DNA from 2 places in the Catalinimonas alkaloidigena genome. Region 2 is predicted to be linked to the other one. Evidence: riboswitches for the same ligand, from Rfam matches in the RefSeq annotation. Region 2 holds a riboswitch; the other holds the start of a gene.
The links. A riboswitch is a leader RNA that binds a small molecule or an ion and turns the genes downstream of it on or off. The one in region 2 is predicted to bind S-adenosylmethionine.

Region 1 (7,422 bases), on a different contig from region 2:
CGAGCACGTGTGCCACAGGACCCGAATACTGCGGATCGATCTTCACGGCCGTATGCACACGCGAGGTGGTGGCGCCCCCGATGAGCAGCGGCACGGTAAAGCCCTGACGCTCCATCTCTTTGGCCACGAATACCATTTCGTCGAGCGACGGCGTAATCAACCCGCTGAGGCCGATCAGGTCGGCGTTCACTTCTTTGGCTTTCGCCAGAATTTTCTCGGCGGGCACCATCACGCCCATGTCTACGATCTCGAAGTTGTTGCAACTCAGCACCACCCCAACAATGTTTTTCCCGATGTCGTGCACGTCGCCCTTCACGGTGGCGAGCAATATTTTTCCGGCCGAACTGTTGTCGTCCTGGCTCTTTTCGGCTTCGATGTAGGGCAACAGGTAAGCGACCGCCTTTTTCATCACGCGGGCGCTTTTCACCACCTGAGGCAGAAACATTTTCCCTTCGCCGAACAGGTCGCCGACCACGTTCATGCCGTCCATCAGCGGCCCTTCGATTACCTGCAGCGGCCGGTCGACCTGCTGCCGCGCCTCTTCGGTATCTTCTTCGATAAATTCCACGATGCCCTTCACCAGCGCATGCGTCAGGCGCTCCTGCACCGTTCCCTGCCGCCAGGCGTCGTCACGCTCTTTGGCTTTGCCGTCGCCCTTTACCGTTTCGGCAAAATCGAGGAGCCGTTCGGTAGCGTCGGGACGGCGGTCGAGCAGCACATCTTCGACCCGCTCCAGCAGATCGGGCGGAATTTCATCGTACACTTCCAACATCGTTGGGTTCACAATGCCCATGTCCAGGCCGTGCTGAATGCCGTGGTAGAGGAACGCCGCGTGCATGGCTTCGCGGACGCGCTGGTTACCCCGGAACGAGAACGAGACGTTGGAAATCCCACCGCTCACGTGAGCACCGGGCAGGTGCTCGCGAATCCACTTCGCGGCCAGAAAGAAGTCGAGGGCGTTGCGCCGGTGTTCTTCCATGCCCGTCGCGACGGGGAACACGTTGGGGTCGAAGATGATGTCCTGCGGCGGAAATTTCACTTTATCGACCAACAGGCGGTACGATCGTTCGCAGATTTCGACCCGCCGCTCGTACGAGTCGGCCTGACCGAGTTCATCGAAGGCCATGACGATCACCGCCGCGCCGTAGCGTTTGATGACGCGCGCGTGGCGCAGAAACGCATCCTCCCCTTCTTTCAGGCTGATCGAGTTGACCACACACTTGCCCTGCACGACTTTCAGCCCCGCCTCGATGATTTCCCACTTCGAGGAGTCGATCATGATGGGCACGCGAGCGATGTCGGGCTCGGAGGCGATCAGGTTCAGGAAGCGTACCATCGCCTCTTTGCCATCGATCATCCCTTCGTCCATGTTGATGTCGATGATCTGCGCTCCGCCTTCTACCTGGTCGAGCGCCACGGCCAGCGCGTCTTCGTACTTATCTTCTTTGATGAGGCGGAGAAAGGCGCGCGAGCCGGTCACGTTGGTCCGCTCACCGATGTTCACAAAGTTGGATTCCGGCGTAATGATCACCGGCTCTAAGCCGCTCAGTTTCAGCGGGGGTAATTTGAAAGTATCAGGATGAAGTTCGTATTTCTTCATGAAAGTGTTCTGGTACTCAGGGGCAACCAAGTCATGGGGGACGTTGTTTGCCCGACTTATTGTTTAATGTTTCTCAGCAGGTCGGCCAGTGCTTTAGTTTGCCTAGCCTGCTTGTCGGGATACTGTTTTTTTAAATCTTCGGATGGACCATGCCAGCCAGAGGGCTCCTGACAGCAAGAGAGCGACCACCACCGTCGAAACAACTGGCGGTATACCCTGTGTCGTGTGGTAAGGAACCGTCAGTTCCGACTCTGAAGGCTGATGGGGCGTACTCACTCCGCAGCGACTTCGGCCGAGGGCACTTTCCGGGGTTCAAATTCCGCGGCAGCTTCAGCAATGGCCCGGATGTGGTCGGGCGTCGTGCCGCAGCACCCTCCAATGATGTTAATCAGCCCCAGTTTCAGGAATTCGCGGATCTGCCCGGCCATGTCGTCCGGCGTCTGGTCGTATTGCCCGAACTCGTTCGGCAAGCCGGCGTTGGGATGCGCGCTCACCAGAAAATCGGCCTTGCGGTGCAGCACCTGCAGGTACGGAAGCAGGTCTTTCGCCCCCAACGCACAGTTCAGCCCGATGGAGAGCAGCGGCGCGTGGGCCATCGAAATCAGAAACGCCTCGGTGGTCTGACCCGACAGCGTACGGCCGCTGGCATCGGTAATCGTACCCGACACCATGATCGGCCACTCCTGCCCGCGCGCATCGAACTCCTCTTCGATGGCAAACAGGGCGGCTTTCGCGTTGAGCGTATCAAAAACGGTTTCGACCAGCAGCAGATCGACCCCACCGTCGAGCAAGGCGTTGACTTGTTCCCGGTAAGCTTCTTTCAGCTCGTCAAAGGTAACGGCGCGGTACCCCGGATCGTTGACGTCGGGCGAGATGGACGCGGTGCGGTTAGTCGGACCGATGGAACCGGCCACAAAGCGGGGCTTGTCCGGATTCCGGGCCGTAAACTCATCGGCCACTTCGCGGGCTAACCGCGCCGACTGGTAATTAAGTTCATAGATAATATGCTGCAGTCCGTAATCGGCCTGCGCGATGGTCGTGCCGCTGAACGTGTTGGTTTCCGCAATGTCGGCGCCCGCTTCGAAGTAAGCCGCGTGGATGGCCCGCAACACGTCGGGGCGCGTCAGGGCCAGCAAATCGTTGTTGCCTTTCAGCGGATGCGGATGATCTTTCAACGCCTCGTTGCGAAAGTCCTCTTCTTCCAGTTTGTAGCGCTGAATCATCGTGCCCATGGCGCCGTCGAGCACCAGGATACGCTTTTTTAAAATGTCTTGAATCTGAGTCATGTCTCGGATAGATGAAGCCACGTAACGTTATCCGAGAAAGAGCGGGTGAAAAGTCGCGCTTTATCTTTCCCCTTTGACCGGGGTGGGAAGTGGCACCTTGATCGATAAATCCGGTTGCCAAGACGTCGCAGGGCCCATTCCCTCAGTCTTTCTGGATAAGCGCTGCAAGGTACACGGATGGCAGGAAACAAACAACTTATAACAGGCTCGGCACCAGCCCTCCTAAGTAAGCGCTGTTAAGGAATTTTCATGCACTTGCTCGGCATTTCACCCGTTCTGTAAATCATGTCACAAAGGCTCTTCAAAGTTGGTTCCTCTCCGGTAAGGTTAGGCCAGAACCGATAGCGATTACCACTCCGCACCACTCCTTGTGGCCCTCGTTGCCGGGTGAGGCGGATCGGTAGGGGCCGCGGGCGCTGAAACACCCGTGTAGCGCTAAAACAAAAGATCCGCCTTACGGCGGATCTTTGGTGCGTAGATGGCCTAAAGGTTAAGCGGAGCTTAGTCATCGTTTAGCTGATCGTAGGGAAATTTACGGCCCGCTTTCCGCATCAACGTGTTGATAATGGTGTTGAGATCGCTGCCCAAGCTTCTAGCCAAGGTTTTCTCATACTTCCACAATAGCTCCCCTGTGGTGCCATCGTTGATGTGGATCGTGCATTTACCTGTATTTGTAGCACCGTAGTAACCTACTAGCATGCCCATAGCAATAGAGGCACCGTCAAAAATGGGTTTATCTGTCTGTAAAAGTCCTCCGACAATTCCATCAACCCCAAGCATTTCGGCCAATTCTTCGGCTGTAAAAGAATGTATATTTTCTTCGGTGACCCCATTCTTAGCCAAGAGTGCGTTTGTTTTGGTAATATCCTGAAAGTTTACGGCAATGGCCTTCTTTTCTTTCCGCTTTAGGAAGTAGGTCTGAAGAGCGCTTTGCACGGCTAAACCTTGTTCGCTTTCCAGCTTCTTGTGGCCTTCTGCACCCAATTTCTCCATTTGTTTCGGTCGGAGGTTTACTGTGGCTTTGAAGGGAATAATAGCCAGCATTTGGTGTTCTGCAGCCAGGCTTGAGAAATCGGGGTTTGTATAGATTTCCCGAGTTTGCGCCTGAATTGTGGTAGCCATTACTACCCATACCAGGACCATTACAACAGCTTTGTTGAGCATGATTAGTTAATTTTCTTTATAAAAAATCATGCTAAGAGATAATCTAACGTTTCTGTTTTCCAAGCGCCTATACCGCTCAGGTGCGTAATTTCTTGTTTTTCAATTTTTATGATGAGATTTGAGCAGGAGCTAATTCTCTTGCTCTCTTACTTACGTTTTTGCCTTCTCCTACAAGTACAAGCCTGACGAGTCTGCAACGAATACCGAGAAGCTTACCCTTGCCAGGCCAGAATCAGCAGAATGATCAGCACGATGCCGAGAATGCCGACAAGGGTCCACACCAGGCCCATGATCAGTCCGGCCAGCGCCAGCCCATAGCCACGACGGCCTTCCCGGCGCGTACGCCGCATGCCGATGATGCCGAAGACAATCGCCATCACAACCGATCCCAGCGACAACAGCCCGATAAAAGGAACGACGGACAACAACGCCCACGTCAGCGGCACGAAAAGGCCGGCCAAAAAGGCTGCAACGGCATAGCCATCCATGACACGCGGCGGGTCCGGCTCTTCCGGTATGGGTAGGCTTAAATTGGACAGCCTGGGCGGAGGCTGCAAAACTGGGGGCACAAGCGGCGGTACTGCCTTAAACGACTGAAAGGTAGGCCGGGCGTCAGCTTCGTACGGATGTGCAGGCACAGAAACTTCCGCGGTCGCCAGTGCGTCGGATGCGGGCGCGACCATTGCGGGTTCTGTTCGAGGAGCGGGGGTGCTCACGCGCACAGACGGGCGGGCTGCGGGCGGAGCTTGCGAAGGGAAGGTGTAGTAGCGAGGCGTGTGGCAGGCAAGCACCAACCCTCCCAACATGAGGAAGGTGAGTAGACGGAGTAGCATGAGCTCGCAATTAGACGAGCTAAGTTGCACTATTTTCCGAAAGAACCTAACGTATGGAAGACGAAGCCTGAAATTCGTACGCTGTGGGCCTATTTTCTGATTCCCAGCTGCTTAAGCAAGGAGCCTCCTCCCCTAATACACGTGCTGACCGCCGTTGATGGCGTAGTTGGCTCCCGTGATGAACCGCGCTTCGTCGGACGCGAGAAACGACACCAGATAGGCTACTTCGTCGGTGCCTCCCAGCCGCCCCATCGGGATGCCGGGCAGAATTTTCGTCCGGATGATTTCGTCGGGGATGGCCTTGACAATTTCGGTATAGATGTAGCCCGGCGAGATGGTGTTCACCGTAATGCCTTTGGTAGCGACTTCCATCGCCAGCGATTTGGTGAAACCGTGCATGCCGGCTTTGGCGGCCGAATAGTTGGTTTGCCCTACCTGCCCGCGCTGTGCATTGACCGACGAGATGTTGATGATCCGGCCAAATCCCCGCTCGATCATGCCGTTGATTACGTGCCGGCACGTGTTGAACACACTGGTCAGGTTGGTGTTAATCACGTCATCCCAGGCCTCTTTGGTCATGCGCCGCAGCACGCCGTCGCGGGCAATTCCGGCGTTGTTGATCAGCACATCGATCGGCCCGATCTTCTCTTCTACGTTGGCGATGGTGTTTCCTACCGAATCGAAATCGGCGACGTCCACTTCGAATACGTCGAGAAAGTAACCTTCTTTCTCCATTTCCAGTTGCCAGGCAGAAAGCTTCGACTTATCGCGATACGTTCCGGCGACTCGGTATCCGTCTGTGATCAGACGTTTGCACATGGCTGTGCCTAAGCCACCCGTTGCTCCTGTAATCAGGGCGACTCTCCTATTTTCGCGATCCATGCATTCGTTGGGTTATGGTGGGAATCCGCAGCGATGGTCCCAAACAAGCCACTAAACTCACAAAATTTGTGCTCCTTTCGAAATATTCTTCGGCTCAGGAAGCTTTTTTTTATGAGCTTTTTAGCGTGACCGTACTCTATTTTCTTGATTTGGAAAGTCTTATACTACGGGCCGAAATCGTTTGGGTTTAGGCGTCGAGCACCTTTACGCCTACCAATTGGTCCAGTTTCTCCTGAATTTCAGTCACCTGATCACGCCGAAAGCTAATGCGCAGGCGGCAGGCCGTGTCGAACTGCTGCTCGCGAATGGCTCCGTCGTACTCGTGGATGATGCGGTGCACATCGCCGGTTTGTTCGTAGCCAAACGCCACCGTGAGCTGTTGTCGCAATACTTCCGTTACCACCCGCGCCCGGTCGAGTGCCTCGGCAGCGGCCGTTTTGTAGGCCACGATCAGTCCACTTACGCCCAACTTAGTTCCCCCGAAGTAGCGCACCACCACCACCAACACGTTGTACAGGTTCCGGGAGCGGATCTGGCCCAGAATCGGATCGCCCGCCGAATGGTTCGGTTCGCCGTCGTCGTTAGCGCGGTACCGCTGGTGCTCGTCATTAAATTGGTAAGCGTAGCAATGATGCCGCGCATCGTGATAGCGACTGCGCAAGGCCTCCAGACAGGTGCTGACGTCCTCTTCGGACGAAGCGGGATAGGCAAAAGCCAGAAATTTACTTCCTTTCTCTTTGTACAGTCCCTCCGAGGGCTCCGCAATGGTCTGAAATTCCTGTAGCATAGTCGGTTGCCGGGCTCAGTGTTTACGCAGGTAGGCCTCGGCCTCACGGTGCACGGAAAGATCGCTCGTGCTTTTCAACGCCTGCTTGTACTGCGCGCGCGCCTCGTCGGGGTTTTCCTGAACAATGGCGATGCGCGCCAGCCCGGCGTGTGCCCAACCCAGCATATCGTCCGGTGCGTACCGGTACGTTGTCTGAAGCGCAATGGCCTGGCGATACGCCTTTTGCGCCGCCTCCAGCGCGTGAGCGGCCTTTTCCTGCCACCATCCGTCAAACAAATGGGCCGCAATGCGGTAGTAGGTATTGTCTTCGCGCAACAGAGCATCGATGCGGGGCCGGGCTGCTGTGTACTGATGGGTCAGCAGCAGGGTCTCGGTCATGATCATCCGAAAGTAGGTATTCTGCGGGTAAAGCCGGTGGGCTTCTGCCGCCAGCCGATGCCCTTTGGCCGTATTTTCCTCGTAGCTTATGTAAATGTGAATTAAAAAGCGAAACGCTTCCATTCGCGTAAACACCCCTTCGCGTGTGGCCTTCTCCAACTGTTGCAATCCCAGCGCCATATTACCATCGGCGAAGAAATACACAAACGGCTTGTAAACCGGGTAGAGTTGCGGGTAGCGTTCGCGGTAATAGTTGTACAGGCCGGTCGAGATGTAAAATTCGGCGTACTGCCGCTGGTACTCAAACCCTTCTTTCAGGTAAGGATAAGCCTTGCGCGCCTCGTTGACGGCCTTCATCGTCTCTTCTTCGTCGGCGTAGGTCTTGGCCAGTAGCGCATGGGAAAACAGCGCAAAGAAGCTGCCCTCTACAGCCCCATCAGGGTCTTTGCGCAACCCTTCGGCCAGGGTGATGGACTCTTCCAACAGGGCGCG
Region 2 (7,422 bases):
GGCCGTTACGTCGTAGAACAGATCGTCGGGATTTTCCAGGTAGGCCGTGCCGCGGAACGGCTGCCCGTCGAGTGCGAAGGCAAACTGCGGCACACTCACTTTGGTATCGGCTGTTTCGCCCGTGGTATTGGTCACCGTCGCTTCGACGGCCATGTTTTCTACCGGTGCCGGGAAATCGGTCGTTTTCACGTAGCCATCGCTGAGTTTCATGTCGGCCTGAATTTGCGGCATGCGACCCAGACCGTCGTTATACACACCTTTGGCGGTGGCGTTCAGGTTAAATAATCCTCGCAACGACATGCCCTCCAGCGGGAAGATCTCGCTCACCTGCGCCAGGTTCACGTTGGCCTTCACGTTAGCGTCTACATTCATGTTGGTCAGGCCTTTGACCTGTGCCTTCATGTCGACCGGATTTTTACCCATGTCGAGGTGAAACTCGTTCAGATTGACCTGCATCTCTTCCAGATCGTTCGACGGGCTGTTCACCTTCAGGTCCACTTTTACGTTCTCGACCGGCGTGGGCAGATCGGGGTATTGCAGGCGACCGTTGTTCACGTTCAGGTTGATCGCAAAGGCAGGCATGCTCGTGCCGTCGTAACGGTACGTACCTTTCGCGAAGCCGTCAAAGGCCAGCGTGCCCTCGGTTTTGAGGTCGTCGTACTGGTCGGTGTAAATTCCCGGCACCAGCGACAGAATGTTTTTAAAGTCGGTTTCGCGGGTCTGGAACGTCAGGTCTACGCCCACCGCACTGGTATCGGGCATCTGTACAAAGCCATCGAAACCAAAAGCGAAGTCGTTCAGGCGAATCGTATTGTCTTTGAACGTATACTTCGACTCCGGCATGTTCATGTTGAGGGTCACGTCGGCCTGCAACCGGTCGTTGCTGAGGTACTCGACCGTATCGAACTCGAACGTCAGGTAGTCGACTTGCGTCGAGGTTTGCAGGTCGTACACATCCTGCGAAATGTCGCCGCTGCCCCGGTGATTCAGGCCCATCAGGTGCGCGTACATGGCCGACTGGTTGTCGATGTAAATCACCTCGCCGTTGTTCACGTTCCACTCTTTGATGCGGATGGCAAATTCGGACGAAGCGGTATCGGTCGTGACGGCCGTGGTGTCTTCGACGGCGATGTCCCAGTTCGCGCTGCCGTCCGACAGCACCTTTGCCAGGATACGCGGCTGGTCCAGCACGACCGAGTTGACCGTGATCTGATCGCCGAACAGGCTCATCAGGTTCAGGACCAGTTCAAATTCGCCGACGTTGACGAGCGTATCGCCCGCAAACTGGTCGCGGCCCACCACGCCAAAGTTTTTCAGCCCCACAGAGGCATTCGGGAAATGGCGGAACAGGCTCAGTTGGAAATCGTCGGCGCTGTAATACACGTCGGCCTTGAGCGATTCGGCCAGCGCCTTGTCGACCTGGGCTTTGATCTGGTCTTTGAACAGCACCGGAATCAGCGCGGCGGCCAGGAGCAGGAATGCCACGATCCCGCCCACGATATAAAGGATCTTTTTCATGTGAAAAGAAAATTTCGGAATAAAGATAGGAGAAAGCGGAAGCCCTCCTTTGGTGATGCGTTGGCGTTGAAGTATTTACGTCAAAATGCCATGTATGTTTATCTACGCTTTTTAACGCCGCTTCGTGTGCAAATCGTGGGCCATTCTACAAATTTTACGGCCGGTGCCCCCTAAAAAAACATACCACGTTTACCGGAACGTAAGTCAGGCAAACGTGGTACGTCAGGCGCGTGCCGGTTTCGTCACGAAACTGCGACGGCGTTGGCTTCGGCAGGTTGGGTCTCGGCCAGCGTGACTTTGGGTTGGTTCAGCGCAATAAAAATGTTGCGGGTACGGAGGTCTTCCTTGTGCCGGTAGAGCGAGGCGAGCGTCACGGTCCCGATCACGTAGTGGGACTGACGCCCCTGGTAACGTTCCAGCACCTCGACAAACTCCAGCCCTTCCAGGTCTTCTTCGCGTTCGTAGCTGACGTACACTTCCAGGTTCACGTCGCGGGTGTATTCCAGCCCTTCGTTCTGGGCGATTTTCTTGTATTCGTAGCGGTACTCGTACGTGCTGGCAGAAATGTCGGACAGCACCGCCGAGCCGGTGGGGTGGCCACCCGCGCCTTTTCCCTGGAAAAATTGCTTGTCGGAAAACGCCGCTTCCACCACCACGCCGTTGTTTTCCCGGTCCACGAGGAAAAGTGGGTCATCGGACCGCACCAGTTGGGGCATCACGAACAGCGTAAAGCACGAACCGTTCAGCTTCCGCACGGTGCAGACCAGCTTGATTTTGCACCCTTTCTCTTTGGCGTAGCGGATGTCTTGCGCAGCCAGCGACTGAATCCCGAAGTTGAAGACCTCTTCCGGCTTGATGAACGTGCCGTACGAATGCGCCGTAATGATGCAGAGTTTGTAGAGCGGATCGAAGCCGCCCACGTCGAGCGTCGGGTCGGTTTCGGCAAAACCGAGTTCCTGCGCTTGCCGCAAAGCTGCCTCGTAGGTGCTGCCTTCCTGATAGACCTTGGTCAGAATGTAATTGGACGAACCGTTGAAAATACCACTCACGCCGAACAGCAGTTCGTTGTCGTAGTATTCTTCCAGCGTGCGGATGATCGGAATGCTGCCGCAGCTCGACGCTTCGTAGAGGAGCGACGTGCCGTATTGCTTTTGTAATTCGTAGAGCTCGGGCAGGTGCTCGGCAATCATCTTTTTGTTGGCTGACACCACGTCTTTTCCGCTCCGGAGGGCGCGGCTGACGATGTCGAACGCGGCGTCCGGATCGTTGATCAACTCGACGATCAGGTTGATTTCCGGGTCGTCCAGAATCTCGTCAGCGTCGGTCGTGAAGAAATGGGCGGGCAATTTGCGCGGCTTGTCCGCATGTTTCACCGCGATTTTCCGGATTTCGGCCCGGATGCCGCGGCTCTCGTTCAACACGTCGTACAGGCCCTGCCCGACACAGCCGAAGCCAAACAAACCAATTCGAATCTCTTTCTTCATAGGATTCTCATCCAAATTTCAAATTACACATTGCATATGGTGCGCACACGCCTCCCGAGGTCCGGTCACTCGTGCATCTTCTGCCAGGACTGGATGCAGCGCGTGAGCTGCTCGGTTTCGATCAGGAAGCCGTCGTGCCCGTAGTCGGAGTCGATTTCCAGGAACGTTCCGGTCGGAATGTTTTCGAACAGGAACAATTGTTCGTTGGTGGGAAACAGCACATCGCTCGAAATGCCGATCGAAAGCGTATTTGCCTGGATCTGCGACAGTGCTTTTTCGGCGCTGCCCCGTCCGCGGCCCACGTGGTGGCTGTCCATCGTCAGCGAGAGCGCATAGTACGAGTACGCGTTGAAGCGCTTCGCCAGCTTTTCGCCCTGGTACCGCTGATATGAACTGGCCCGGAATTTTTCGAACGTATCACAGTTGGATTCCATCTGGCCGTTCCAGTAGGTCGTGTAATTCCGATACGACAGCAGCGCGATGGAGCGGGCGGTTTTCATGCCGTTCAGCCCCGCTTCGGGCGTACTGTCCTGCCAGGTGGGATCGGTCTCGATGGCCATCCGCTGCGACTCGTTGAAGGCCACCCCCCAGGGCGAATGAAATGCGTTGGTCGCCAACAAAATCAGGGTTTTGATCCGCTCGGGCTCCATAATGGCCCACTCGACGGCCTGTTGACCGCCCAGCGACCCGCCGATGCACAGCTCGATGGTGTCGATGCCCAGGTGATCGCGCAGCCGGATGTGGGCCTGCACAATATCGCGCACGGTGATGCGGGGAAAGGTATGGTAAAACGGCTGGCCGGTACGCGGATCGACCGACAGAGGCCCGGTGGAGCCATAGCAGGAACCCAGGATGTTGGCGCAAACGATGAAGTGCGTAGTCGGGTCGAACAGTTTGCCTTCTCCGATCATGCCCGGCCACCATTCGGCCGGATCGGCGTTGGCCGTCAGCGCGTGGCAAATCCAAATAACGTTGGAGCGGGTCGCGTTGAGCGTCCCCACCGTACAGTACGCCAGTTGAAAGCCTGGCAATGTTCCGCCCAGTTCGAGCGGCAATTCCTGCGAGTGTTCGTAGATGTGTGCGTCCATGTAAAAGGTAATCCTTCGCGTTCCGGCAGCCCTGCGTCCGGCAACGTCTCGAAATTGGTTCAGTTGCTTCCGGCCCGTCTCTAAAGAAGGCAGCAAAGGTAACGCGAAGGATTACAACATAATAAGCTTATGAATTATTCGACCGGTTCGGGTTGGTTTTGCTTCACTTTTGCAAACGCCTGCGCCAGATCGGCCTTGATGTCTTCGATGTGTTCGATGCCCACCGAAATGCGGAGCGCGTTGGGATGCACGCCGGCGGCAGCTTGTTCCTGTTCGGACAACTGCTGGTGCGTCGTCGAGGCTGGGTGGATGATCAGCGTTTTCGCATCGCCCACGTTGGCCAGATGGCTCACCAGTTTCAGGCTGTTTACAAACTGCTCGGCTGCCTCGCGTCCGCCTTTGATCTTGAACGACAACACCCCGCCGAAGCCGCGTTTCAGGTACTTTTTCGCCAAGGCGTGGTACGGACTGCTTTCCAGGCCGGGGTATTTTACCTCTTCGACCTCGTCGTGCGCTTCGAGCCATTTGGCCAGCGTCAGGGCGTTTTCAACGTGGCGCTCCATCCGCAGCGAAAGCGTTTCGAGGCCTTGCAACAACAGGAACGAGTTGAACGGACTCAGCGCCGGTCCCAGATCGCGCAGCCCTTCCACCCGCGCCCGGATGATGAACGCGATGTTGCCGAACGGCCCGTCTGCACCGAAAATTTCCCAGAATTTCATGCCGTGGTAGCCTTCCGAAGGCTCGGTAAACTGCGGATACTTGCCGTTGCCCCAGTTGTAATTGCCGCCGTCGACGATAACGCCGCCGATCGAGTTGCCGTGCCCACCGATCCACTTCGTAGCCGAAGCGGTAACGATGTTGGCGCCGTGCTCCAGCGGACGGAACAGGTACCCCGCCGCACCGAAGGTATTATCGACCACCAGTGGCAAATCGTACTGTTTTGCGAGGGCAGCGATTTTCTCGAAATCAGGAATGTTGAACTCGGGGTTGCCGATGGTTTCCAGATAAATCGCCTTGGTTTTTTCGTCGATCAGTTTCTCGAAGTCCTCAGCCTTGTCGCCTTTGGCGAAGCGGGCCTCGATGCCCAGCCGTTTGAAGGCCACTTTGAACTGATTGTAGGTGCCGCCGTAGAGGAACGACGTCGAGATGAAATTCTCGCCGGCTTCCAGAATGTTGGTCAGGGCCACCATTTGAGCCGCCTGCCCCGAGGCCGTGGCCAAGGCGGCTACGCCCCCTTCCAGGGCCGCGACGCGCTTCTCGAACACGTCGGTGGTGGGGTTCATAATCCGGGTGTAGATGTTGCCGAACTCCTGTAGCGCAAAAAGCGCCGCACCGTGCGCAGAGTTTTTAAAGTTGTACGACGTGGTCTGGTAAATGGGCACGGCACGCGCACCCGTGGTGGGGTCGGCTTCCTGGCCGGCGTGGAGTTGGAGCGTTTCGAAATGCAATTGATCAGCCATAATGCGTTGGGAGTGTTTGATGGTGAATACTAGGAATTGAGGCGTAAGAAGGCACGGTGGAATCGGACGGTTCCCCTGCAATCCGCTTGGTAGGCGTTTCGTTTCCGGCCGGAGGCGAGGGAAACGGTCGGCGGTTCAGCGGACAAGCATCAGCGACAACAACAGCCTGTGCAGGAAGGTTGTGGCGTAGCGACTAACGTGAAGATGGCGTTGAAAGGCATGGCGATTAACTTATATGTCCTAAATTGCTTTAGGCCAGGAATTAGCACCTTTCCACGGTTGCGGAGGTTGCTAGAGGTTCGTTGAGCCTGGTCTCTCCCCTCTTCTTTATAAACCAATGTCACCAGCGTAGCGGGCGGAATTGACTTGTGATTGCAATATTACGGGTCTGGTTTGGAAGCGCCAAACTTTTCCACACGCTTCCGGGGCTTTTGTCCGGCCGACGTCATTTCACGCGAAGTCGGCGCGTCTGCGGCCTTGTGCACTACATTTCCCTGCAAAATGGCTTTACTTTGTCCCCACAAAAAAGTTAGAACCGCTACCACGCGGGCATCTTCGCCGGCGTGTTTGCGTACGACTTGCTGACTATGAAACACATCACCGTTTTCGGGGCGGGGCTGGTAGGCTCGCTCCTCGCGATTTACCTCAAACAACGTGGCTACCGCGTAACGGTCTGCGAACGCCGGGCTGATCCGCGCCGCGCGGGTGTCGTGGGGGGCCGTTCCATCAACCTCGCGCTGAGCGACCGGGGCTGGCGGGCCCTGGAAGGCGTCGGCATGGCGGAGCAGATTCGGGAAATCGCCCTGCCGATGCGCGGGCGAATGATCCACGACCTCGACGGTCGCCAGGCGCTGCAACCTTACGGCACCACCGGGCAGTGCATTTATTCCGTATCGCGCGCGTTGCTGAACGAAAAACTACTCGACCTGGCCGAACAGGAAGGTGCCGAGTTGCGCTTCAACGAACGCTGTCTGGACGTAAATTTCGAGCAACCGACGGCTACGCTGGTATCGCCCGGCCACCCGGCGGCTTACACGTTGGAAACCGATTTTATCTTCGGGGCGGACGGGGCCTTTTCGGCGGTGCGCAGTTCGTTGCAAAAAACTGATCGCTTTGACTACGAGCAGTCGTACCTGGCGCACGGCTACAAAGAATTGTCCATTCCTCCGACGGCCGACGGACAGTGGCGACTCGACAACGGCGCGCTGCACATCTGGCCGCGCCACAGTTTCATGCTGATTGCCCTGCCCAACCTGGACGGAAGTTTTACCTGCACGTTGTTTTTACCGTTTGACGAGTTCGACAAGCTGGATTCGCCCGACCGCGTGGCGGCCTTTTTTCAGGAGCACTTTCCGGACGTGGTGCCGCTGATGCCCGACTTGCAGGAGGAGTTTGTTCAGAACCCGACTTCGTCGATGGTGACGGTTCGCTGTCACCCGTGGGTGCGGGGCAACGTGGCCCTGATCGGGGATGCGGCCCACGCGCTCGTGCCGTTTTACGGACAAGGGATGAACGCCGGGTTCGAAGACTGCCGTGTGTTGAACGAGTTGATGGTAGCCCATCCGGACGACTGGCCGCACTTCCTGGAACAGTACCAACGCCAGCGCAAACCCAACGCCGACGCCATCGCCCAACTGGCGCTGCAAAACTTCGTGGAGATGCGCGACCGCGTGGTCGATCCGCAGTTTCAGCTCCGCAAAAAGATCGAAGCCCAGCTTCACCAGCAGTATCCCGACGAGTGGGTGCCGCTTTATACGATGGTCACGTTCAGCCACCGTCCCTACGCAGAAGCCTTGCGGCTGGGCCGCAAGCAGGACGACGTAATGAAACAACTCTTGCGAGAACCCGACCTGGAAGCCCGCTGGGATCATC

Region 1: another riboswitch for S-adenosylmethionine. It lies ahead of BLR44_RS02565 (homocysteine S-methyltransferase family protein); the one in region 2 lies ahead of BLR44_RS08295 (O-acetylhomoserine aminocarboxypropyltransferase/cysteine synthase family protein).

The regions. Positions count from the first base shown of each region.
Region 1 covers NZ_FNFO01000001.1:657,557-664,978, reverse strand. The annotation lists partial or broken gene metH (methionine synthase) at 1-1,561, opposite strand, end outside; gene BLR44_RS02565 (homocysteine S-methyltransferase family protein) at 1,873-2,886, opposite strand; SAM riboswitch class I at 2,944-3,047, opposite strand; gene BLR44_RS02560 (hypothetical protein) at 3,388-4,050, opposite strand; gene BLR44_RS02555 (DUF4190 domain-containing protein) at 4,263-4,511, opposite strand; gene phbB (acetoacetyl-CoA reductase) at 5,016-5,765, opposite strand; gene BLR44_RS02545 (IMPACT family protein) at 5,953-6,552, opposite strand; gene BLR44_RS02540 (tetratricopeptide repeat protein) at 6,568-7,422, opposite strand, start outside.
Region 2 covers NZ_FNFO01000003.1:278,560-285,981, forward strand. The annotation lists gene BLR44_RS08280 (AsmA family protein) at 1-1,518, opposite strand, end outside; gene BLR44_RS08285 (homoserine dehydrogenase) at 1,761-3,002, opposite strand; gene metX (homoserine O-acetyltransferase family protein) at 3,068-4,090, opposite strand; gene BLR44_RS08295 (O-acetylhomoserine aminocarboxypropyltransferase/cysteine synthase family protein) at 4,225-5,550, opposite strand; SAM riboswitch class I at 5,779-5,886, opposite strand; gene BLR44_RS08300 (FAD-dependent oxidoreductase) at 6,138-7,422, shown strand, end outside.